DNA from 2 places in the Roseobacter sp. EG26 genome. Region 2 is predicted to be linked to the other one. Evidence: riboswitches for the same ligand, from Rfam matches in the RefSeq annotation. Region 2 holds a riboswitch; the other holds the start of a gene.
The links. Region 2 has a riboswitch for thiamine pyrophosphate ahead of thiM (hydroxyethylthiazole kinase). Riboswitches for the same ligand answer to the same signal wherever they lie in the genome.

Region 1: another riboswitch for thiamine pyrophosphate. It lies ahead of ACOTTU_RS22275 (thiamine ABC transporter substrate-binding protein); the one in region 2 lies ahead of thiM (hydroxyethylthiazole kinase).

What each region holds. Positions count from the first base shown of each region.
Region 1 covers NZ_JBNBLH010000015.1:39,941-52,012, forward strand. The annotation lists gene ACOTTU_RS22210 (SDR family oxidoreductase) at 1-826, shown strand, start outside; gene ACOTTU_RS22215 (exopolysaccharide biosynthesis protein) at 846-1,406, shown strand; gene dxs (1-deoxy-D-xylulose-5-phosphate synthase) at 1,410-3,341, opposite strand; gene ACOTTU_RS22225 (polyprenyl synthetase family protein) at 3,352-4,221, opposite strand; gene ACOTTU_RS22230 (exodeoxyribonuclease VII small subunit) at 4,224-4,466, opposite strand; gene ACOTTU_RS22235 (response regulator) at 4,550-5,251, opposite strand; gene ACOTTU_RS22240 (MarR family winged helix-turn-helix transcriptional regulator) at 5,248-5,760, opposite strand; gene ACOTTU_RS22245 (branched-chain amino acid aminotransferase) at 5,932-6,801, shown strand; gene cobO (cob(I)yrinic acid a,c-diamide adenosyltransferase) at 6,851-7,450, opposite strand; gene ACOTTU_RS22255 (DMT family transporter) at 7,466-8,440, opposite strand; gene ACOTTU_RS22260 (DM13 domain-containing protein) at 8,513-8,893, opposite strand; gene ACOTTU_RS22265 (TetR/AcrR family transcriptional regulator) at 9,039-9,632, shown strand; gene aroC (chorismate synthase) at 9,629-10,729, opposite strand; TPP riboswitch at 10,821-10,922, shown strand; gene ACOTTU_RS22275 (thiamine ABC transporter substrate-binding protein) at 10,958-11,938, shown strand; gene ACOTTU_RS22280 (thiamine/thiamine pyrophosphate ABC transporter permease ThiP) at 11,914-12,072, shown strand, end outside.
Region 2 covers NZ_JBNBLH010000016.1:1,608-13,679, reverse strand. The annotation lists gene ACOTTU_RS22445 (YybH family protein) at 1-188, shown strand, start outside; gene ACOTTU_RS22440 (NADPH:quinone reductase) at 293-1,273, shown strand; TPP riboswitch at 1,725-1,813, shown strand; gene thiM (hydroxyethylthiazole kinase) at 1,855-2,631, shown strand; gene thiE (thiamine phosphate synthase) at 2,628-3,263, shown strand; gene thiD (bifunctional hydroxymethylpyrimidine kinase/phosphomethylpyrimidine kinase) at 3,260-4,078, shown strand; gene ACOTTU_RS22420 (ABC transporter substrate-binding protein) at 4,075-5,013, shown strand; gene tenA (thiaminase II) at 5,010-5,696, shown strand; gene ACOTTU_RS22410 (ATP-binding cassette domain-containing protein) at 5,693-6,127, shown strand; gene ACOTTU_RS22405 (hypothetical protein) at 6,127-6,417, shown strand; partial or broken gene ACOTTU_RS22400 (ABC transporter permease) at 6,414-7,144, shown strand; gene ACOTTU_RS22395 (hypothetical protein) at 7,316-7,519, opposite strand; gene ACOTTU_RS22390 (tetratricopeptide repeat protein) at 7,574-7,987, opposite strand; gene ACOTTU_RS22385 (hypothetical protein) at 8,050-8,331, shown strand; gene ACOTTU_RS22380 (MFS transporter) at 8,541-8,882, shown strand; gene ACOTTU_RS22375 (MFS transporter) at 8,879-9,337, shown strand; gene ACOTTU_RS22370 (amino acid synthesis family protein) at 9,492-10,043, shown strand; gene ACOTTU_RS22365 (antibiotic biosynthesis monooxygenase family protein) at 10,418-10,735, opposite strand; gene ACOTTU_RS22360 (DUF2189 domain-containing protein) at 11,159-11,998, shown strand.

The DNA.
Region 1 (12,072 bases), on a different contig from region 2:
GGCGCGTCTGATCCCGCAGGGCTGGCGTATCATCGGCACCACGCGCAGCGATGCCAAAGCGTCTGAGATCGCCGCCACAGGTGTTGACCCGGTGATCTGGCCCGGCACTGATATTGGCCCGATACTTGCGCAGGCGGATGCGCTGCTGGTTTCTGCCGGACCGGGGCCACAGGGTGATCCGACACTTGCAGGAATGCGATCCGACATTGCGACCGCCGCCGCACATCTGGATTGGGTCGGGTATCTTTCGACCACCGGTGTTTACGGCGACCATCAGGGGGGATGGGTCGATGAAACCTCGGCCCTGACACCATCGACCAAGCGCGGTCAGGCCCGTGTCGAGGCTGAAGCTGCATGGCAGGCAATCCCCGATCTCAAGCTGCATATTTTCCGGCTTGCGGGGATTTACGGCCCCGGACGTGGCCCCTTTGCGAAGGTCCGTAAAGGCACGGCGCGGCGCATCATCAAGAAAGGCCAGGTGTTTTCGCGCATCCATGTTGAGGACATCGCGCAGGTGCTGGAGGCCTCGTTGGCGAAACCCGATCCCGGCGCGATCTACAACCTTTGCGACGATGACCCGGCCCCGCCGGAAGACGTGATTGCCTATGCTGCCGAATTGCTTGGCCTGCCGCTGCCGCCCGCAGTGGACTTCGAGACGGCGGAGATGACCCCGATGGCGCGCAGCTTCTACGCGGAGAGCAAAAAAGTGCGGAACGATCGGATCAAACAGGCGTTGGGTGTTCAACTGCTTTATCCGACCTACCGGGTTGGGCTGAACGCTTTGCTGCAAGAGGAACTGCAAGATCGGGACGTTTCGGACATATGATGACTGGCCGCTGACCCATTTGCTGGATGCGGTGGATAACGCCGCGACGGATGAGAAGGTGGCGGTGCAGGAAATCGTGTCTGAGATCGGGGACCGCACCACTACGCCAGTCATTCTGGTGGTCGCACTTTTTCTTGTCTCACCTCTTTCCGGTGTGCCCGGTATTCCGACAATCTGTGCCGCGATCATCGTCATGCTCGCGCTTCAGGCGCTGATGGGGTACCAGCTTTGGTTGCCCGAGAAGGTCATGGCGATGCAGATATCAAGATCTGCATTAGAACGCGCCGTGCAATGGTTGCGCGGGCCTGCCAGCTGGATTGACCGAAACTCCCACCCCAGGCTCCAGTACCTGACCCGCGGCCCCATGCGTATGCTGATCCTTGTGCAATGCGCGGTCATTCCGCTGGGCTGGCCCGCGTTGGAACTGGTGCCCGGGGTCACATCGCTGGCGGCTGCGACAATCGGGCTCTTCGCATTTGGCCTTTTTGCCCGTGATGGATACTTCGTCATTGCTGGCTATATCGGCATGGTTGCCGTGCCAATGGGGGCGGTATTGCTGGTGAGTGCAGCGATGGGGTGAAGCTCAGGCCCGCGCTTCACCGATCTGAGCCACTCCCAGAACGTCGAGGACCTTGCTCTCAATATCCGAAGCGTTCAGTTTGGCGACGGCGTACATATCCGCCGGGCTGGCCTGATCAATGAAGATGTCCGGCAGCACCATGGAGCGATACTTCAGACCGGTGTCAAAGACACCTTCTTCGGCAAGCAACTGCGCCACATGGCTGCCGAAACCGCCCACCGCGCCTTCTTCGATGGTGATCAGCGCTTCATGTTCTGCGGCCAGATTCAGGATCAACTCCCGGTCGAGCGGTTTGGCAAAACGGGCGTCTGCGACGGTCGGTGTGATCCCTCGCGTCCTCAGGGTTTCTGCTGCCTTCTCGACTTCCGCCAGACGGGTGCCAAAAGACAAGAGTGCAACGCGTGCGCCCGCAGCGATGATCCGCCCCTTGCCAATCTCAAGTGGTGTGCCGCGCTCTGGCATCTCCACGCCCTGACCTTCACCGCGGGGAAAGCGGAAGGCGATGGGTCCGTCATCATAGGCGGCGGCGGTCGCCACCATATGTTTCAACTCCGCCTCATCGGCGGCGGCCATCACCACAAAACCCGGCAGATTGGCGAGGTAGGCGACGTCAAAGGCACCGGCATGGGTGGCCCCGTCCGCCCCGACCAATCCGGCACGGTCAATGGCAAAGCGCACAGGCAGGCGTTGAATGGCCACGTCATGCACCACCTGATCGTACCCGCGCTGCAAGAAGGTCGAATAAAGCGCGCAGAAGGGCTTCATGCCGCCCGCCGCCAGCCCGGCAGAAAAAGTCACGCCGTGCTGCTCCGCGATACCCACATCAAAGCATCGGCTGGGATATCTTTCGGCAAAAAGGTTCAGGCCGGTGCCATCGGGCATGGCAGCCGTGATGGCACAAATCCTGTCATCCTCGGCGGCTTCCTGTAGCAGGCTGTCGGCAAAAACGCGCGTGTAGCTTGGCGCGTTGGAGGGAGCTTTTTTCTGCTCGCCTGTAATCACGTCGAATTTGGCGGTCGCATGCCCCTTGTCACGCGCGGTTTCGGCAGGCTCGTAGCCTTTGCCTTTCTTAGTCAATACATGGATCAGGATGGGGCCGGTCGCCCGCGCCTTCACAGTGCGCAACACCGGCAGCAGCTGATCCATATCGTGCCCATCAATGGGGCCTAGGTAGGAAAACCCCAGTTGTTCAAAGAGCGTGCCCCCAACGGCCATGCCTTTGAGGATATCCTTGGCACGTTTGGCCCCTTCTCTGAAGGGTTCGGGCAACAGGCTCACCGCCCCCTTGGCGGCAGCCTTAAAGTCCTGAAAGGGTTCTTCGGCATAAAGTCGGCTGAGGTAGGTGGACATCGCCCCCACCGGCGGCGCGATGGACATTTCATTATCGTTCAGAATGACAATCAGCCGTTTTTTCAGATGGCCCGCGTTGTTCATTGCTTCATAGGCCATGCCAGCGCTCATCGACCCATCACCGATCACGGCGATCGCATCACCCAGACCTTCGGGCACAACGCCTCCCAAGTCGCGGGCAACAGCAAAGCCCAGAGCGGCAGAAATCGAGGTGGAGCTATGTGCCGCCCCAAAAGGATCGTAGGGAGATTCCTTGCGCTTGGTAAAACCGCTGAGCCCATCCTTCATGCGCAGCGTACGGATGCGGTCGCGCCGCTCGGTCAGGATTTTGTGCGGATAACATTGGTGGCCGACATCCCAGATGATCTTGTCGCGTGGCGTGTCAAAGACAGCATGCAGCGCAACGGTCAGTTCCACCACACCCAGGCCTGCTCCCAGATGCCCGCCGGTGACGGATACCGCCGAGACAGTTTCCGACCGCAATTCACGGGCCAGTTGTGTCAACTGCCGATCCGACAGTTGTTTCATGTCAGCCGGTCGATTGATCGTGTCCAGCAAGGGTGTGTCCGGTCTGTCTGACGTCATAGCAAAGCTCTCAATGCGCGCGCGTAACAACGAAACGCGCAGCCTCTTTTAGTGTGTTGGCATCATTTCCGTAACCCGCCAGGCTGTCGCAGGCTTGGTCAATCAGGTCAGCGGCCCTTTGACGTGCGGTATCCAGCCCCAGGAGCGAAACAAAGGTGGCTTTGCCGGCGCTGGCGTCTTTGCCCACCGCCTTGCCCACGGTTGCACTGTCTCCGGTGACATCCAGCACGTCATCTGCGATCTGAAACGCCAACCCCAGCGCGCGTGCATAGGATTGCAGAGGGGTTGTATCGGCCTCAGCCATTGCGGCACCAGCCGTCGCTGACCATTCGATCAAGGCACCGGTCTTGCCCTGCTGGAGTGTCGTGATCTCGGCCAGTGTCAGAGGCTCTGCCGCTGTTTCCGCCGCAATGTCCAATGCCTGGCCCAAGACCATACCCTGCACACCGCTGGCGCGCGCCAGACGCAACACCAGATCTGCGCGCACCGACGGTTTGGCGCTGGTCTCGGCGCGGCTCACCAGTTCAAAGGCGAGGGTTTGAAGTGCATCCCCTGCCAGAACGGCCGTGGCTTCATCCCATTTCTTATGCACAGTCGGACGCCCCCGTCGCATGTCATCATCGTCCATGCACGGCAGATCATCATGCACCAGCGAATAGGCGTGCAACGCTTCAATGGCGGTGGCAGGCCAAATGGCATGGGTCGCGTCAATGCCATGCAGGCGGGCGCTTTCCAGTACCAGAAAACCACGCAACCGCTTACCGCCATGGGTCGCATGGGCCATGGCGTCCACCACAGGCACATCGTCCAGGGCTGCCAGAACAAGGTCGAAATGCTTTTGGATGGCCTGAGCAGACGCGCTCAGACGGTCGGCAAACATGCTCAGAGCCCTTCGACCGGTGTCGTGCCTGCCGCGTTTCCGTCACCATCCAGTGTGATGGCGGCAACCTTTTCCTCAGCTTCCTTGAGCTTGGTTTCACAGCGGGCTTTCAACGCAGCGCCGCGTTCGTAAAGGGCGATGCTCTCATCCAGGGCCACATCGCCACGTTCGAGCTGGCCCAGAACCTTTTCCAGCTCGGCCATCGCTTGTTCGAAACTCATTTCACCTACGGGCGTGTCCGTCATTGCCGCTTTCCTGTTCCAAAGTCGTTGCAGACCATAGCGCCCAAGTGCGGGCGTTGCCAGTCCGTCCGGTCAACAATGTCGGGTTATTCGGGTGCCAGCATGTATCCGGCACCCCGCACGGTTTGCAGATAGCGCGGTTGCTTGGGGTCTTCCTCGATCTTGCGCCGCAGCCGGGTAATCTGAACATCTACGGCGCGTTCCTGCGCTTGTCCGCGATCGCGCCCCAGTTCCTCGACCAGTTTGGCGCGGCTGATCGGTTCGTTGCAACTGGCAGAGAAGATTTTCATCAACTGCATCTCTGTGGCGGTCAGCCGCACAAGGTCTTCGCCCTGCCACATCTCGCCACGCTCCATATCGTAGCGAATGGCCCCAAGCGACAGCACCTTGGGCGCAATCTGATCGGCGGGCGCTTCGGGCATCCGGCGCAGGATTGCATTGATGCGCAACAACAGCTCCTTTGGCTCGAAGGGCTTGGCGAGGTAATCGTCCGCACCCGCTTCCAATCCTTCGATCCGATTGCCGGTTTCACCTTTTGCCGTCAGCAACAGGATCGGCACGGCGCGGGATTCTCGCAGAGACTTCGTCAGGGTCAGCCCGTCTTCGCCCGGCATCATCACATCCAGAACGATCAGATCAAAATCCAGACCGGACAGAATGCGCCGCGCGTGTTCCGCGTCGCGTGCTGCCGTGACCAGAAACCCGTTCCGCATCAGAAACTTTTGCAGCAATGTCCGAATGCGCTCATCATCATCTACAATCAGCAGATGGGCGTCCATATCACTCATGTGCCGCTGTCCCTCAGCCGCGTGTACGCAAAACGCATTTCCCGGTCCATCATCGCCTCCAACACCGTTCGAAACCCTGCGACGGCTTCGGGTCCGGCATCTCTGAATGCCATCCGCATCCGCGCGCGTTGGGCGTCTGACAGCTTCTGCTCCAACGCCTGACCATCCTCGGTCAGAAACAGATGCCTTTCGCGTTTATCCACTTTACCGACCTTGCTTTCAACCAGTCCATCTTCGATGAGCGTACGAAGGACGCGGTTGAGCGACTGTTTGGTCACGCCGAGTATATTGAGCAAGTTATTGACCGTCGTGCCCGGCGCACGGTTGATGAAGTGCACGGCGCGATGATGCGCACGACCATAGGCCAGATCGCTGAGGATACGGTCTGGATCAGCCGTAAATCCGCGGTAGGCAAAAAACATTGCCTCAATACCCTGCCGTAGCTGCTCGTCGGTCAAAAACAGAAGGTTTTCACCGCTTTGGGCTGTTGTTGATCGCCCGTCTGCCATCGGTTTGCCTCAAAATACAATAATCAACTTGAGCCAGTATATGTCAGTGTTGTTGACATTCCAAGAGTGAACGGCTATCGAATCGCATCTTTTGCGCAATATTATGTCCGTATCGGACGTATCTGGCGCAATAAATGCAAATCTGGCGGCGAACCTAGGGAAGGAAAGACGATGGCAGGCGCTTACAATGACCGCGACGGCAAGATCTGGATGAATGGCCAAATGATCGAATGGCGCGAGGCCAATGTCCATATTCTGACGCATGCAATGCACTATGCTTCGTCCGTCTTTGAGGGTGAGCGCGCCTACAACGGCAAGATTTTCAAGAGTCGGGAACATTCCGAACGCCTGATCCGATCAGCACAGATGATAGATTTCGAAATCCCCTACACGGTGGACGAGATCGAAGCCGCAAAGGTCGAAGTTCTGGCCGCAAGTGGGCTGCAGGACGCCTATGTCCGCGCCATCGCATGGCGCGGAGCTGGTGAAGACATGGGGGTAGCCTCTGCGCGTAACCCTGTGCAACTGGCGATCGCTGCCTGGGAATGGGGTGCATATTACGGGGATGCCAAGATGAAGGGCGCCAAGCTCGACATCTCCAAATGGAAGCGCCCCAGCCCCGAGACGATCCCCAGCCACGCCAAGGCCGCCGGTCTTTACATGATCTGCACCATGTCAAAACACGCGGCGGAGGCGAAAGGGTGCTCTGATGCGATGATGTTCGACTATCGCGGTTATGTTGCCGAAGCCACGGGGGCGAATATTTTCTTCGTCAAGGACGGTGAGGTTCACACGCCGGACCCCGACTGTTTCCTCAATGGGATCACCCGCCAGACCGTTGTGGGCATGCTAAAGGATCGTCAGATCAAGGTGCACGAGCGGCACATCATGCCCGAAGAATTGGAAGGGTTCGAGCAATGCTGGCTGACGGGTACTGCTGCAGAAGTCACCCCTGTCGGGCAAATCGGCGATTATAACTTCGAGGTGGGCAGCATCACCCGCGAAATCGCCCAAAGCTACGAAAAGCTTGTACGCGCCTGAAAGTTCATTGGCGGGTGGCAATGCCGCCCGCCGAAGTCCTTGATCGGGGTCAGAAATCGACGCCGCGTTGCGCTTTGATGCCTGCTTTGTAAGGGTGCTTCACCTCGGTCATTTCGGTGACCAGATCGGCAAATTCCATCAGTTCAGGTTTTGCATTGCGACCAGTCAGGATGACGCCGGTGCGCTTGTCACGGCCTTTCAGGCTCTCGATGACCTGTGCCACGTCGAGATAGTCGTAGCGCAGCGCGATGTTGATCTCGTCCAGCACGATCAGGTCATAATCCCCGCTCTCCATCATCTGGACAGCCTTGCCAAATGCGGCCTGGGCCGCGGCAATATCGCGCTCCCTGTCTTGCGTATCCCAGGTGAACCCTTCGCCCATCGTATGCCAGGTCACATCGCCCAACTGGTCGAAAAACCGCCGTTCTCCGGTAATCCACTTGCCTTTGATAAACTGGACAACGCCCACTTTCTGCTTCCATCCAAGCGCGCGGATGACCACACCAAAAGCGCTGGAAGACTTTCCCTTGCCGTTGCCAGTATGTACCAGCACCAGCCCCTTTTCCGGGTCCTGTAACTCGGCAACCTTTGCGCGGTGCTTGGCCTGCACTTCTTTCATCTTTTCCTTGTGGGTCTCTGGGTCGCTCATTTCCTGATCCTCTGGTTAGGGGGCACCTGAAGGTGGCATATTGGGCTTGGATTTGCTGCGGTCCAGCCCCAATTGACGTTCTCGCCAAATGATCAGCACGCCGCCTGCGATGACAAGGGTGGCACCGAGGATGATCGGGCCGGTGGGGACTTCGCTAAACGCCACATAGCCTATGATGCTGGCAAAGATCATCGAGGCATAGTCAAAAGGTGCCAGCATGGAAGCGCCGCCAAAACGATAGGACGACGTGACCATGATTTGCGCAACCCCGCCCACGAGCCCTGCGGTCACCAGCCAAATAAATACCGATCTGTCGGGCCAGACCCAGACAAAGGACGGGTGATCGACAACCCACCCGATGGGCGCGGAGAGCAAGGCAAGGCAAGTTGCCGTGGCAGAGAAGTAAAAGACAATCGCTGCCGTGTGGTCGGTCTTGACCAGCCGTCTGACGTGGATTTGCACGAGGGCCCGCAAGATCGAGGCCACCAGAACCATGATGGCCCCTAGCGTCGCGGCTTGTGACAGATCATCGGATCCGACACTCAGGCGCGGTGCCATGACGATCATGACGCCCACAAGACCAAGCGCAACCGCAGAGAGGCGAAATATCCGGACCTTCTCGCCCAGCAGTACCGCCGCGAAAAGCACCGTGAACATGGGCGATGCATATCCGATTGCGGTGACTTCAGGTAACGGCAGAAGACCAAGCCCGGCGAAGGTCAGGCCCATGGCGGTGGTCCCGAAAACCCCGCGCCAGACGTGGCCCATGAGGTTGGAAGGGATCAATCCTTCGCGGAGCTGACCGCGCTGCCAGAGCCATAAGGCAATAATGGGCATGGCGCACAAGGACCGGAAAAACACCGCCTCACCGGGCGGTACTTCGCCTGAAACACTTTTGATGATGGCCGCCATCACCATGAACAGAAAAACCGCGCAGAGCTTTAAAGCAATAGCGCGGCCGGGGCGATTTTGAGTGAGGTCTTGGGCCATGGGCCTCTCTTGCGCCCGTGGTGGTGAAAGATCAAGCGCGCAAGGGATGCCACGCTTGATCCTCCTTTATTCTCAGTTCAGGGCTGCGACGCCAAGCGGAACCGAGAATTTCAGGCACCAGATGTAGATTTCATTGTAGTCATCTACATTTACGGAAGCAGGCACGGTGTAGACCTGTTTGCCGTTCAGATTTTGCAGCACGCCCAGATCTGCTTCTGGTGCATAGCTGCCATCCTTACCGAAGGCCACGCGGGGGTCAGGCGCGCCATCCAGCGAGAATTTTTCGTCCAGAATCACCGTTGCGGTACCATCGGCGTTTTTCACGACCGTTACACCGCCGGTTGTAATGTGGTCGCTTTTACCGATGAAACTGCCGGAAGTTTCAGCAGCGGCACCAAAGGTTGCAAGGACAGTAAGGCCGAGAGCAAGGAACGCGTTGAGGATGATTTTCATGGAACCAGTCTTTCTATTTTCAGGCTGTTGCGGTTTGTGATAGCGGCAAGTTAGGATTTGGAACCACTTAGTACAATACACGTTTGCGTGAATTGTGTAACGATTGGTTCCGAACTATATTGATGCTGGCGCACAGGAGTAAGAAATGGCACGGCCTCGAGAGTTCAAGACAGATGACGCGATCAAAAAGGCCGCCAATGTCTTTTGGGAAAAAGGCTATCTGGAAGCGTCACTGCCTGACTTGCTCGATGGCATGGGGTTGACGCGCGGCAGCCTCTACAAGGCCTTCAAGGATAAGAAAACGCTTTTTCTTCTGGTGCTTGCCCATTACGAGGAGGAAGCTGTCGGTGCGGCCAAAGCCTGTCTCACGGATAGCTCTGTGCCGGATGGTCGTGATAGAATTCTCAGCCTTTTCGCCGCTCTTTGCGCGGCAGTGGCAGCAGGCGATACGCGCGGGTGTTTGTTATGCTCTGCGGCCGCGGGCTATGAAATGTCTGATCCGGATATCGCAGCAGCGGTCGAAAAGGGCATGAGTGGCATTCGCGAAGGTTTGGAAGCGGCTTTGAACGATTCTCCCCTGCACGCAGAAATGCCGGACGTCGAGCGTCGCGCCATCGCCAATGTCCTGTTGACCCAATACATCGGGCTGCGCGTGCTGGCCCGCTCCCGCATGCCGCTGGGCATCGTCGAGCAAAGCGTCGACAGCATCAGACGCCTGTTGGAGATGGACGGCGCCTAACCAATGTGCCCGCGATTTTCGCCGATCTGACCGCGATGCAGCAACATATGATCGAGCAGAACACAGGCCATCATCGCTTCGCCAACCGGGACAGCGCGGATACCCACACAAGGATCATGCCGACCCTTGGTGATGATCTCGGTCTCTTCGCCCGACTTGGTGATCGTGCGGCGCGTGGTCAGAATGCTGGATGTTGGTTTGACCGCAAAGCGCACGACAATGTCCTGACCTGTGCTGATACCACCCAGAATACCGCCCGCGTGGTTGGAGCTATATTCAGGCCCATCCGGACCCATTGTGATCTCATCGGCGTTCAGCTCACCGGTGAGCATCGCGGCGGACATGCCTTCACCAATCTCGACGCCCTTGACCGCATTGATGCTCATCATTGCCGCTGCCAGATCCGTGTCTAGCTTACCATAGACCGGCGCGCCCAGCCCGGCGGGCACACCGCGTGCCACAACCTCTATGATCGCGCCGACGGAACTGCCTGACTTGCGCAGCTTGTCCAGATAGTCGGCCCAATCCGCGGCGGCCTGCGCATCCGGGACCCAAAAGGGGTTCTGGTCGATCTGGTTCCAGTCAAATCGCGCCCGGTCGATCTGATGCGGACCCATCTGGGTCATGTACCCCTTGATCTCAATCTTTGGAGCCATCGCCGCAATTGCTGCGCGCGCAAGACCCCCAGCCGCAACCCGCGCTGCCGTTTCGCGCGCGCTGGAGCGCCCACCACCGCGATAGTCACGCACCCCGTATTTCTGAAAATAGGTGATGTCTGCATGGCCCGGGCGGAACTTGTCCTTGATGTCACCGTAATCTTTGGATCGCTGGTCGGTGTTCTCGATCAACAATTGCACCGGCGTGCCTGTGGTCTGACCCTCAAATACGCCGGACAGGATTTTGACCTCATCCGCTTCACGCCGCTGCGTGGTGTATTTGTTCTGGCCGGGTTTGCGTTTGTCCATCCACTGCTGGATCATCGCCTCATCAATGGCGATACCCGGCGGGCATCCATCCACGGTCGCCCCCAGCGCAGGTCCGTGACTTTCACCCCATGTGGTAACGCGGAATAGGTGGCCAAAGCTGTTGATCGACATGAAACGCTCCTTTGATCCCGGTGCTTAGCGGGGCAGGCGGGTCGCCTCAAGAGCTTATCGCTTGCCAATCCCGCGCAACCGCACTACCTGTCGCCTTACCTCGGGGGGCCTTTCCGGCTGAGATGTGCATATGCGCGGACCCGTAGAACCTGAACCGGTTAAGACCGGCGGAGGGAAGGTGAGCTGATCATCCTCTTTCGCCGTTCGACGCATTTGAAAGGACTGATCATGCGAAGAACTCTTCTTGTCACCAGCCTGTTGCTGGCCACTCAAGCCGGGGCCGACACCCCGGTGCTGACCGTTTATGCGGGTGATTATTTCACCTCCGAATGGGGTCCCGGCCCCAAGATCGAAGCCGGGTTCGAGCAAACCTGCAACTGCGATCTGCAATTTGCCACCGGCGATCTGCTGCCGCGACTGTTGCTCGAAGGAGAGCGCACCAAGGCCGACGTTGTCATCGGCCTGACCTCCGACGTCACGGCAAAGGCCCGCGCGACGGGGTTGTTTGCGCCACATGGTCAGGACAACGGCGCTCTGACATTGCCGATCGAATGGACGGATAACACATTCCTGCCTTTCAACTACGGCCACACGGCGTTCATCTACAATGAGACAACGATGGACGCGCCGCCCGCGAGTTTCGACGCGCTTCTGGACATGTCTGATGACGTGAAACTGGTCATTCAGGACCCGCGCACGTCCATCTCCGGTCTGGCGCTGGTGCTCTGGGTTCAGGCCGTTTACGGCGAAGAAGCCGCGGATGTCTGGACAAAACTTGCCCCTAAAATCCTCACGGTGACCAAAGATTGGTCCGCCAGCTACGGCATGTTCACCGATGGGGAGGTTGACATGGTGCTGAGCTACACGACCTCGCCCGCCTATCACATGTTCGCTGAGGACGATTTCACCAAGAAGGCCGCGATCTTCCCCGAAGGTCACTATTTCATGGTCGAAACCGTCGGCAAAATCGCCCAGACCGACCAGCCGGAACTGGCCGACGCCTTCATGGCCTATGTGTTGTCGCAGGATTTCCAACAGATGATCCCGACCGCCAATTGGTCCCTGCCGTCAGCGCTGCCCAAGGACCAGTGGCCCGAAGGCTGGGCGCAACTGGCGCTGCCGGAGAAGGTCCTCTTCTATTCGGAAGAAGAAGCAGCCAGCCTGCAGGCTGAAGCGATTGAGACATGGCGCAGCGCGCTCAGCCAGTAATCGGCACCACCGGGATCGTCGCGGGTGGCTTTGTCGTCGTGGCGGTCCTGCTGTCCTTTCTGGGCATTGGATTGCGCGCCGAGGTTGGGCGCGGTATCGGACCTGCCGAATGGGCCGCGATCCGCTTTACGGTG
Region 2 (12,072 bases):
AAGGCACCGTCTCCGGCGAAATGATCAATGGCGACACCGCGATCCTGCAAGGCGCATGGACCGTGGAGGACCGTGACGGCAATGCTTTGGGCGGCGGCGTCTCGACAGAGGTCGTCAAACAGATGGATCATGGCGGCTGGACCTACTTCATCGATTGCCCAATCCGCGTGCCCGCCCCGGCGCGCTAACCAACGCCCCAAAATTCGCACCGGCCTGGCCGGGTCAGCATAATTCGTGCTGATCGGAGCGGGCCCGCTTTGCCTCCATAAGATTCACGTCAGGAGCCATGACAATGAAAGCCGTCATCTACCGGAAAACAGGCCCAGCATCCGAGGTGCTGGAGATCGTCGACATCGACAAACCGCAGCCCAAACCCGGTGAGGTTCTGGTCAGGATAAGGGCCTCGGGGGTTAATCCGACGGACACAAAAACCCGGGCCGGCATCTTTCCGATCCAGGGAAAGTGGTCGCGCATCCTGCCGCATCACGATGGGGCGGGCATCATCGAAGCGGTCGGAGAAGGGGTGTCCCAGAGCCGGATCGGGCAGCGGGTGTGGCTGCACTTCGCACAATGGGGTGGCGCAGACGGCACCGCCGCAGAATACGCGGTGACCGCTGAAGTACAGGCCGTTCCTCTACCGGATAATGTCTCCTTTGAAGAAGGGGCAACTTTCGGTGTGCCCCTGTTGACGGCCTACCACGCGGTCACGATGGACGGCGCGGTAGGAGGTCGGACGATCCTCGTGCAGGGCGGCGCGGGCGCTGTTGGTGCCTACGCGATCCAGATCGCTCTGGCCAAAGGGGCCACGGTGATCGCAACGGTCAGTTCGGACGACAAGGCGCGCGCGGCCGCGCAAAACGGGGCTCACCACGTCATCAACTACAAGCGTGAGGATGTCGTCGCCCGCGTACACGAGATCACCGACGGCACCGGCGTCGATCACATCATAGAGGTCAATCTCGGGGCGAACGCGACCTCGCTGCCGCGCCTTCTGCGTAATGGGGGGTTCGTGGCGGCCTATGGCTCGGAGGCTTTCACGGGCGACTTCCCTATGGTCGAAGCGGTGGTCCAGCAGATGCGCATGGCGTTTTTCATCGTGTTCATGCTGCCCCGCAATGTTCTGGACCGTGCCATCGCGGACCTCAGCGGGATGCTCGCTGCGGGCACCATTCGCGCACGAATCCATGCCTGTTATTCTCCAGATCAAATCGCCGAGGCGCATGACGCGGTCGACACCAAATCCACCATCGGAAATGTCGTGGTCAGGTTTTAGAGCGTGCTGACTGCAACTCACGTTGGGCCCACGGTCGCGCGTGCAGGGCGCGGCGACAGGTAAATCGGTTTGACCAAGTATCGACGGGCTGGCGGATTAAAGATATCTGTTACAATTCTGTTTTTGCTTGTTTGACCCAGCGGGGATTCCTGCGTCGAGCAGCAGCGGTAACTTTCGGGTTTACTGATGTCATTGGAGCAGGCGCAGCGTCTAGTCCCTGTTTCTGACCGGCTCGGAAGGGTTGGCCCATACCGGCCGTTCGCCTACAGGTAGCCGTTCTGCGGTGCAGCCCGTCGAACCTGCCATTCGCTGCGAGCGCAAAGCGCTTGGGTGAGCGAAGGACATGCCGCGGGACGAAGCGGACCCTTCGGCTATGAAATGTAAGGTCGGCGTTGCTGTTCCCTAAGCGGCAGAGTTTGTTGTTTGACCAGCTCTCACGGCTCGTCTATCAGAACCGAACCGGGGGCGCCGCAAGGCTGAGACGTACCCTTTGAACCTGAACCAGATAATGCTGGCGGAGGGAGGTTACGTTCCGATTTTCACCGAACGTCGTCGCCTTTTCCCGCCGAGAAGGAGACGCCATGGCCCCGCAAGACCTACTCACAACACTACGTGCGCAAAACCCGTTGGTGCATTGCATCACGAATTATGTGGCGATGAACACAGCGGCCAATGTGGTCCTGGCAGCCGGGGCGTCTCCCGCGATGGTGCATGCTAAGGAAGAGATTGCCGAGTTCTCGCCCATTTGTGGCGCGGTGACGATCAATATTGGCACCGTGTCCGCCCCCTGGGCTGCCAGCATGTTGACCGCGGCGCGCACCGCCAACGACAAGAAAGTGCCTTGGGTTTTGGACCCCGTGGCGCATTTCATTTCCGGTTTCCGCAAGGGCGTTGCACAGGATCTCTTGGCGCTGCGCCCCACGATCTTGCGCGGCAACGCTTCTGAGATCATGGCGCTGGCGGGTGAGGCGGGCGCGGGCAAAGGTGTCGATAGTGGTGACAGCGTGGGTGCTGCTGAAAGCGCTGCACGCTCTATCGCCGAGGCCTACTGCGCAGTGGTTGTTGTTACCGGGCCGGTAGACTTTGTCACCGATGGCGCACGCGCGGCAAAGATCACAGGCGGGTCCGAGATCATGCCGATGGTGACCGCGTTGGGCTGCGCCCAAACAGCCCTGATGGGAGCCTATGCGGCCAGCGGGCCGGCATTCGACGCAGCACTTGCGACGACGGCGCATTTCAAGGTGGCCGGCACCAAAGCCGCGCAGCAGGCCAACGGCCCGGGCAGTTTTCAAGTGCATTTCCTCGATGCCCTCAGCGCCACACAACCCGACGAATTGTCCGGGGCAATCCAGGAATGATCGGATTGCGCCAAAAACTGCGGCTTTACCTCGTGACCGACCCGACGCTGTGTCGCGACTACGGGTTGATAAGAACGGTGCAAGACGCGGTCTCGGGCGGCGTCACCATGGTGCAGCTCCGAGCGAAAGAGGCGAGCACCGCTGAACGGGTGCAAATGGCCGTTGATCTCAAGGCTGCCCTCGCAGGGACGGGCGTGCCCCTCGTGATCAACGATGATGTGGACGCCGCCATCGAGGCCGACGTCGACGGTGCGCATATCGGGCAAGGAGACATGGCCCCCGAGAAGGCGCGCAGTTTATTGGGGCCGGGTAAAATCCTTGGACTGTCGTGTGAAACCATCGAAACGGTACAGGCGGCAGATCCCGACATCATTGATTATCTGGGTCTTGGACCGGTGTTTGGAACGGCGACCAAGGCAGATCATGAAGCCCCTATCGGCTTTGAGGGATTAGAAAGGCTGGTCGCCTTGACGTCGCTGCCGACGGTCGCGATTGGCGGGTTGAAATCGGTGCATCAAGCACAGGTCTTGGCCAGCGGCGCAAATGGTCAAGCCGTGGTGTCTGCCATCTGCGGACAACCTGATCCTAAAGCGGCGGCACAGAAATTCATGATAACGGAGGATCTCGTATGATCCCAAATGTACTCAGTATCGCCGGCTCCGACCCTTCGGGCGGCGCGGGCATTCAAGCCGACATCAAGGCCATATCGGCCAACGGCGCGTTTGCCATGGCAGCGCTGACCGCTTTGACCGCGCAGAATACGCAAGGTGTGAGTGGCATCCACCTTGTCCCGCCGGAGTTTGTGCAGGCCCAGATCAAGGCCGTCTTCGATGACATCAGCGTGGATGCCGTCAAGATCGGGATGATCGCAAACGCCGGGATCGCGCAAGCGCTCGGAGAGGCACTTGCAGGTCGTGACGTCCCCATCATCCTTGACCCTGTCATGATCGCCAAAGGTGGCGCGCCGCTTCTACAGCCCGAAGCGATTGCCGTGGTCCGGGATGAGCTGTTGCCCATGGCAACGATCCTGACGCCGAACCTTCCCGAAGCGGCCCATTTGCTGGGGCTTGATGTGGCAACGACGCGCGTCGAAATGCAAAGCCAGGGGCGCGCGCTTTGCGCATTTGGTCCGACGGCTGTGTTGATGAAGGGCGGGCATCTGAGCGACGACGATAGCCCTGATTGCCTTGTCACAGCCGATGTCGCCACGTGGTTTGAAGGCGCCCGTACGCCAACCCGTAACACGCATGGGACGGGCTGCACGTTGTCATCGGCCCTTGCTGCCCAGTTGGCAGTGACCCACGACATCCCAACGGCCGTTGCTGCTGCGAAGTCCTATGTCGCAAACGCCATTGCCCAAGCCGATCTACTCAATGTCGGTTCTGGCCACGGGCCCACCCATCATTTCGCAAGCCTATTCCGCCAATCAAAGGATGTATTCTCATGAAGTCCGTATTGCTCGCTTCGGCCCTTTCCCTTGTTGCTGCCCCGCTTTGGGCACAGGATCAGATGACACTTTTGCTGGATTGGTTCGTCAATCCTGACCACGGGCCGGTCATCATTGCTCAGGAAAAGGGCTATTTTGCCGATGTCGATCTGGAGGTCGAGGTCATTGCGCCTGCGGACCCATCTGATCCGCCAAAGCTGGTCGCGGCGGGAAAAGCCGGTTTGGCGATCTCGTATCAGCCACAACTGCATCTGCAAATCCACGAAGGCTTGCCGTTGCAGCGTGTTGGCACGCTTGTCGCGACGCCGCTCAACTGCCTTTTGGCGCTTGCCGATGGACCAATTGCATCTCCCGCCGATCTAAAGGGGGGCAAGGTTGGTTTCTCTGTGGGGGGCGTTGAAGAAGCGATGTTGGGTCATGTCCTCAAAACCCACGGGCTGACGCTTGATGATGTGGAACTGATCAACGTGAACTGGTCGCTTTTGCCTTCGCTGATGTCAGGTCAGGTGGATGCTGTGACCGGGGCATTCCGAAACTTTGAACTCAATCAAATGGATATCAAAGGCGTGCCGGGCCGGTGCTTCTATGTCGAAGAAGAAGGGCTGCCGCCGTATGATGAACTGATCTACGTCGCCAATCCTGACACAATGGACACAGACATGATCCGCCGCTTTCTGGCCGCCACAGAGAACGCCACGCAATACATCATCAATCACCCGCAAGACTCATGGGAGATTTTCTCGGGAACCGCGCCTGAGCTTCAGGACGAGTTGAACAAGCGCGCTTGGGCCGACACGTTGCCCCGCTTTGCTTTGCGCCCAACGGCGATGCATGTCGGACGGTATGCCGCGTTTGAAGCCTTCCTGCACGAGGCTGGTCTCATTCCCGCGCTGAACCCTGTTTCCAAAATCGCCATCGATGTTACCGCACAATGAATGATCACTCCTATGGGACCAGCTTCGCGCGATGGCGTGATGGCAGTTCCGAAGCGTGGCACTCCTACACGCATCACCCTTTCGTAAAAGGCCTCAGCGATGGCACTTTGCCGCGCGCCGCCTTCCTGCACTATCTGATCCAGGACTATGTGTTTCTGATCCACTTCGCCCGCGCGTGGTCTCTTGCCGTGGTCAAATCGGAAACGCTGGAGGAAATGAAGGTCTGCGCCGGTACCGTCGATGCGTTGGTCAACCATGAAATGGCCCTGCACATCAAAACCTGCGCTGCCGAAGGGATCGACGAAGCCAGCCTGTTTTCCGCGCGCGAAGAGTTCGAAAACCTTGCCTATACGCGCTATGTGATGGACGCTGGTCTTCAGGGAGATTTTCTGGATGTGATGGCAGCACTTGCGCCGTGCTGCTTTGGCTATGGCGAGATCGGGCTGCGCTTGGAGAGATTTGCGGTGCAAGACACGCCCTACGACGATTGGATCCAAACCTATGCGGGCGATGAATACCAAGACGTGATGCGGGCCGTCGGCACAATGATCGACGGTGCCGTCGCGCGGCGACTAGGAAACGATCCAACCAATAGCCCGCGGTGGTCTCAGCTTCAAAATCGGTTCACGACGGCCACTCGGCTAGAAGCCGCGTTCTGGGACATGGGACTACGTGGCGCGTGACAGAGGTCCCTGCTATCCACGTGTCTGGTCACTATGACATCGCGGACAGGCGACTCTTTGCACCGATTGATCTTGCACTGCCTGCGGGGCAATGGGTCTGTCTCCTGGGGCGATCCGGCGTTGGCAAGTCAACCCTGCTGCGATTGATAGCCGGGCTTGATGGCGGCGGGACATTTACCGGCCAAATCACCGCATCAGACAGTCAACCGCTTGCCGGGCGGATCAGCTTTATGGCGCAATCTGATCTGCTGTTGCCTTGGCTGACGGTGCTTGAAAATACGGTTCTGGGCGCACGCCTTCGGGAGAGTAAACCCGATCTGGCATGTGCCGAAGCCCTGCTTGATCGTGTCGGTCTGTCCGCCAGTCGTGACAAGAAACCTGCTGATTTATCCGGCGGAATGCCCCACGCGCGGCGCTGGCCCGCACTTTGATGGAAGATCGGCCTGTAGCGCTTTTGGACGAGCCCTTCTCGGCACTTGATGCCAGCACGCGCGCCGATATGCAGGACCTGTCCGCACAGATGCTCAAAGGAAAAACAGTTCTGATGGTCACCCATGATCCGACCGAGGCCGTGCGGCTTGGTCATCAGATTGTGGTCCTGACCCCAGAAGGCACCGAGTTGTGGCAGCCACCACAAACACCCCCGGTTCGGGACCAGTACGTGCCCGAGACAACCGCCTGTCAGGCGGCACTGCTGTCCCATCTCAGGGGGATGAGATGAGTCATATTCGTTACGCATTGGGCGCGACTGCGTTCGGTTTGTTGATCTGGCAAGCGCTGGTCTGGATCCCCGGCGCACCGCCCTTCATTTTGCCCTCGCCGTGGCGTGTGGCCCAAGCAGGCTGGGAAAGCCGCGTACTGATCACCGAAAGTGCATTGGTCACACGACCGAGGTCACCTTGTGCCTTATGCTGGGATCACTGCTGGGGGCTCTGACAGCAATACAACTGGCAAGCTCAAAACGCCTCCATCAACTGATGATGCCTCTTGTGATCCTCACCCAAGCCGTCCCTGTCTTTGCTCTGGCCCCAATTCTCACCCTGTGGTTTGGCTATGGCATCGCCTCCAAGGTCGTGATGGCGGTACTCATCATCTACTTTCCCGTGACCAGCGCCTTTTACGACGGCCTTATACGCATTCCGCGCGATGTTTCGGACATGGCCAAGACGATGAACGCGACAAGTCGGCAAATCATGTGGCGGATTCGAATACCTTATGCGTTGCCCTCTTTGGGAACCGGTCTAAAACTGGCGGCTGTTTATGCGCCCATTGGTGCGGTGATCGGCGAGTGGGTCGGTGCATCCAAGGGTTTGGGATATTTAATGCTCCTCGCGAATGGCCGCGCCAAAACCGACCTGATGTTCGCCAGCCTGATCACACTCGCACTTATAACGATCGCCTTGTACTTTATGGTCACTAAGGCAGCCGCGCGGTTACAATGGAGGTGAGGCCCAACTTTCACAGAACCGCCATTCGTACGAAGCCCAGCATCGGTCAATATGGGCTCAGAGCTGACATTCGCTGTTATTCTTTCATCTTCCAATGTCGGCAACGCGGACGATGCGCTCTTTCGCTGCGATTGCACCAATGGCCTCTTCAATAATTAAAGCGACCAGTTTTCAAGCAAAACCTGCCTTGAACAAACGCGCCCGCAGCTCATTCAGTTTATCGTGATCCCTCAGAGGAGCACGATCCAGGTCCTTGATGCAGATTTCGGGCAGCGCATTCCGACAGGTCTTGACCGCTTCGACAGCATTTTCTTGGCGTTCAAGTGCAACATGGCTGGCGGCCAAAACAATATGCGCGGAATACCACCGTCGCATTCGGTGAATTGCACGCTCTGCCCATTCGATTGCGGTCTCAAAACGTCCCGCCACTTAGTGCCCCAGTGCGAACGTAGAACGGCGGAAGAAAATACTTGGGTCGAGGGGATTGGCGCGGATGGCGGTTTCCTGATTGGCAATGGCCTCTTCTGAGCGGCCAAGGATGCCGAGCAAAGTGCCAAGGCTGCCATCAGCCAACGAGCAGTTTGGGTTGAGAGCTACGGCGCGCTCCAAGGTTGCGAGGGACTCTTCGTATTTGAACAAACCCCAGCAAGAAATCCCCAAAGCCCAATGCGCGTATTCATTGCGGTCATCCAACTGCGCCACGCGCCGCGCCAGTACATATGCAGTTTCCATTGCGGACTGGGTGTCGGGGCCAAATCCCATGATGGCGATGTGGTGGTTGATCAACGACAAAATCATGTTCACCTCTGCGATCTCGGGATCAATTGCTGAAGCACGTTCCACCAAGGTCTTGGCGTAAGCATATCTTTCGGGCCTAAAGTCATAAAGCAGATGCCAGGACCGCATTGTCAGTTCCCATATGCGACTGGATGAAGGGGCTTTTGACGCCCGTACCGGATCGCCGTTACCAGTTAACGGGTTTTGCGCTGGACGAAGCAAGAGGCACTGTCGTTGCTGCTGCCGAATTCCAGGGAACGCAAACGAGTGAAGGCGGACCAGTCGCACCAACCGGCAAAGCCGTGGCGTCGGAATACGCCTATGTCATGCAGTTCGATGGCGACAAAATTAGTCATATGACCAAGATTTGGAACGACGTACATGCCCTACGCGGACTTGGCTGGGTGTGATGCGCTGGCGCATCTTGAGCTTACTGTTTCTGGCCCGCATCGGGCTTGGGTTCTAGTTTCAAACCGTGGCGTCCGTCGGCGACGATTTGGTCGTCGCCTTCGGGTTCGACTATGTTGATATCGGTTTTCTGATCGGGCTGTTCATGGCACCAGGACTGGTTCTGGCCATCCCCACGGAGTATTAGGGACGTTACCTGTCGGATCGAGTCATGGTGGTGTTTGGGTTGAGCGCATTGGCCGCGGGTGGGGCCGCGCCCTCCCTTGCGACAGATAGCTGGGCCATTGGGATGGGCCGGGTCTTTGCCGGGATCGGTTTTCTGTTCACCTCGCTTTATTTAACCAAGATGGCGGCGGATTGGTTTGAAGGCCGCGAGATCGCGACAGCTATGAGCATCCTCGTGATGTCCTGGCCTTTCGGCATGGCTATGGGTCAAGTCGGCGATGCTTGGCTTTCCCAGATATATGGCTGGCAGGTCCCGTTTTCAGGCGGCCTCAGTCTATTGTCTGATCGCAGCCCTCGGCGTCTTTCTGTTTCACCGCCCGCCACATGACTTGCCGCACGCGGATGGCGCAAACGGGGTGCGATGACCACCCGCGTCTGATCCTCTGTGCTGCCGCCGCATGGGGCGTGTTTAATGCCGCCTATGTCACCTATCTTGCCTTTGGGCCGAAGGTTCTTGAGGACCACGGCCAATCCGCCATCACAGCCGCTGGCATCAATAGCATCGGCAACTGGATCATGACCTTTTCCGGTGCGGCCTGCGGGCAGATCGTAGATCGCTTTGGTGGGCGGAATATTGTCTTGGGGGTCTGCATGGGTGGCGCCATCGCTGCGCTCTTGCTGCTCAGCCTGCCGGGCGCTGGCTTCGGTGCAAGTATGCTATTTGGTCTGATCGGCATGGCCCCGGCTGGCGTTATCATGGCAATGGCAGGTCAGGCCATGCGGCCTCAAGTCAGGGCTTTCGGCATGGAGATTTTTTTACGGTTTACTATGCGATCAGGTTAGTCACGCCACCCGTCGCAGGTGCGATCCTTGATGCGACAGGCAATACGCGGGCACCACTGTGGCTTGCAATGATCCTCTTCGCCGCGGTGGTTCCGCTTGGCATCGCATTTCAGTTTTTCAAGGATGCACCCCTTACAGGTCAGGAGAAGAAAGTGTGGCCACGGACGCTCGAAAAACGGTATTCACCAAGGAAATCATCACTACAGATGAAATGGGTGTGGTCTGTGACCGGATCAAGCGCGTTGCTGCAATGGCGGTTTTTGGGAACCCCTTAGCGGGGATGCATCAAGACGACCTGTCGCCCCTATTCGACGTTGGCGCGCAGCTTGGCCAATCGCTGACGCAGGAGCTTGTGAACATGTTGGAGACGCCTCCAGTTTCCTACGGAAAGGTGGCCCTTGTCGGGTCCGCTGGCACGATGGAGCATGGTGCCGCTGTGTTGCACCCGGCGCTTGGCAGACCTGTGCGCGCAACCGTTGGTGGTGGTAAATCCCTGATGCCTTCTAACCACAAAGTCGGGGTTTTGGCCGGGTCCATTGATCTGCCACTGGGTCATAAAGACGAGGCATGGTCATTTGATCACATCGACGCGGTGACCTTCTGGGCGCCTGACGCGCCCCGCGCGTACGAAATTTTGCTTTGTATTGGACTGTCGGACGGAACACGCGCATATCCGCGCGTTGGAAAAGGCCCAAGTCCCTCTTGATCAGTTCTGTCTTTAAGCTGCCATTGGCAACAAGCGCTGCATCGGTGACTGTGGCGGCGAAGCAGATAACAGCGACGGTTCAGCACCCCGCCTGCCCTACCCCTAGCCTCGGATCTTGACGGCCCCTTAGCTGCCATCCAGCAACGGTTCGCGATACTGCGGTTGCAGCCTGCTTTCCCAACATTCGCCGTGAGTGCGAAATCAGGCGACGCGCGAACTACGCTATTGGCCCAAAGCGGACTCTCTGCACAGCATCGCGAGGTTGCGGTCACATCCCACAATGCCGTCATTTGCTGCGATATCAAGATATGAGGTTGGGCGAACTCACAAGGGGGGACGAAGCGATCACTTGTTTTTCGAGCACCGGATTGCTCTCAAAAAACCCCGGCCACCTCATACATCACTGGCTCGAAGCGCGTGGAAAGCTGTGCGATCTCGCGGTTCCGTGCACGCATTTCTTCGCTACGTATCATCGCCTGAAAGTCCTCGCGCTTCGCCCATTGCGAATAGTTGGCTATCCGCGTCTGCGCGTCGTTAACGTGCAGCCCCGCGGCGATGAAGCCTTGCTGCTGTGAGATGAAGTCGCGATAGGCACCCTGCAACTTGTCCATTAGATCCGCGCAAGTGCCTGGGGAGCATTCGAAGGTGGTGATGACTGTCTGGTATGTGGCGGCTGTATCAATCTTGAGCATCGGGTCCTCCTCCCTGACACTATAGCAGTTATCGCATCGCCTTGCGCGACCGCATGTTTACTTGGCGTCGAACCAACGGTTTTTAAGGTACTGGATGGGCGCCGAGGCACGGTAGGATTGGGTTCGCGGCTCCCGATTCTGGCAACGCGACGACCGACAATACGCATTGTCGTGTCTAAGGAACTGCGGGCCCAATCCAGACCTTCGACCCAAGTCGAGTATGCTGCGGAGCCAGCTGTTCGCGGCGCACACAAGTCTCAAGGTGCTCGAACTCACTCAATGTGGAAAAGAGCCATCCCATCCCCACCTAACCCGAATGCCTCTCCTGATGCGGATTTTTATGTTAAGGTAGGATGTCTGTTTCACCGCAGGGTCTGTTGGCAAGCGGATCAGCGCAGCGCCATACTTTGGGAGGAGTATGTCATGACATCCAAGATAAATGGGGCCACATCACCAGACGACCTGACGCCACAGCAGCTTACCCAACCCAAGCCCAACAAGGTGACTGCGAATGACATCATCGCGTCGCTGAGGGCCGGGTTTTCCGACTTTTTTGCGCGCCCCTTTATGAGCAGCTTCTTCGGCCTTTTCTATGCGGCATTCGGGCTCTTGTTTGTGTGGACACTGGTCTGGCTCGGCAAGATATGGATGATCATTCCTGCGGTTGTAGCTTTCCCGTTGGTCGCTCCTTTCGCCGCCGCCGGGCTTTATGAAATGTCCCGCCGGTTGCAGCAGGGAGAAAGCTTCGGCTGGTCGGAAATCTTGACCGTCGTGGTCGATCAGCGCAACCGCGAAATGGGCTGGATGGCCTTTGTCACCCTGTTCATTTTCTGGGTGTGGATCTACCAGGTCCGGCTCTTGCTGGCGATCATCCTACAGGATGCGTCCTTCTCGGATTTCAGGGGGTTTTTGAACGTCATATTCTACACACCGGAGGGCTGGGTCTTTCTTGCTATTGGCACCTGCGCAGGTGCAATTCTGTCTGCTGTCCTGTTCTCGGTGACCGTCATCGCCATGCCCATGCTGCTCGATCGGGAAACCAATTTCGTTTCTGCCATGATAACGTCTGTCCGCGTCGTCATGGAAAACCCGGTGGTTATGCTCACCTGGGCGGCGATCATCTCGGTCGCCATGCTCTTGTCGTTGGCTTCGGCGTTTCTGGGTCTGATCTTCGCCTTGCCGATCCTTGGCCACACCACGTGGCATCTTTATCGGCGGGCAGTGCCACCGGTGGAGGGGCGATCTGAGGCGCTTCGACTTTAATTTGAGGCCAAGGACTTACTTGAGCTAAACGGAGGGCCCATTGCCGACATCCGCCGCACTGTCTTTATGCCGCA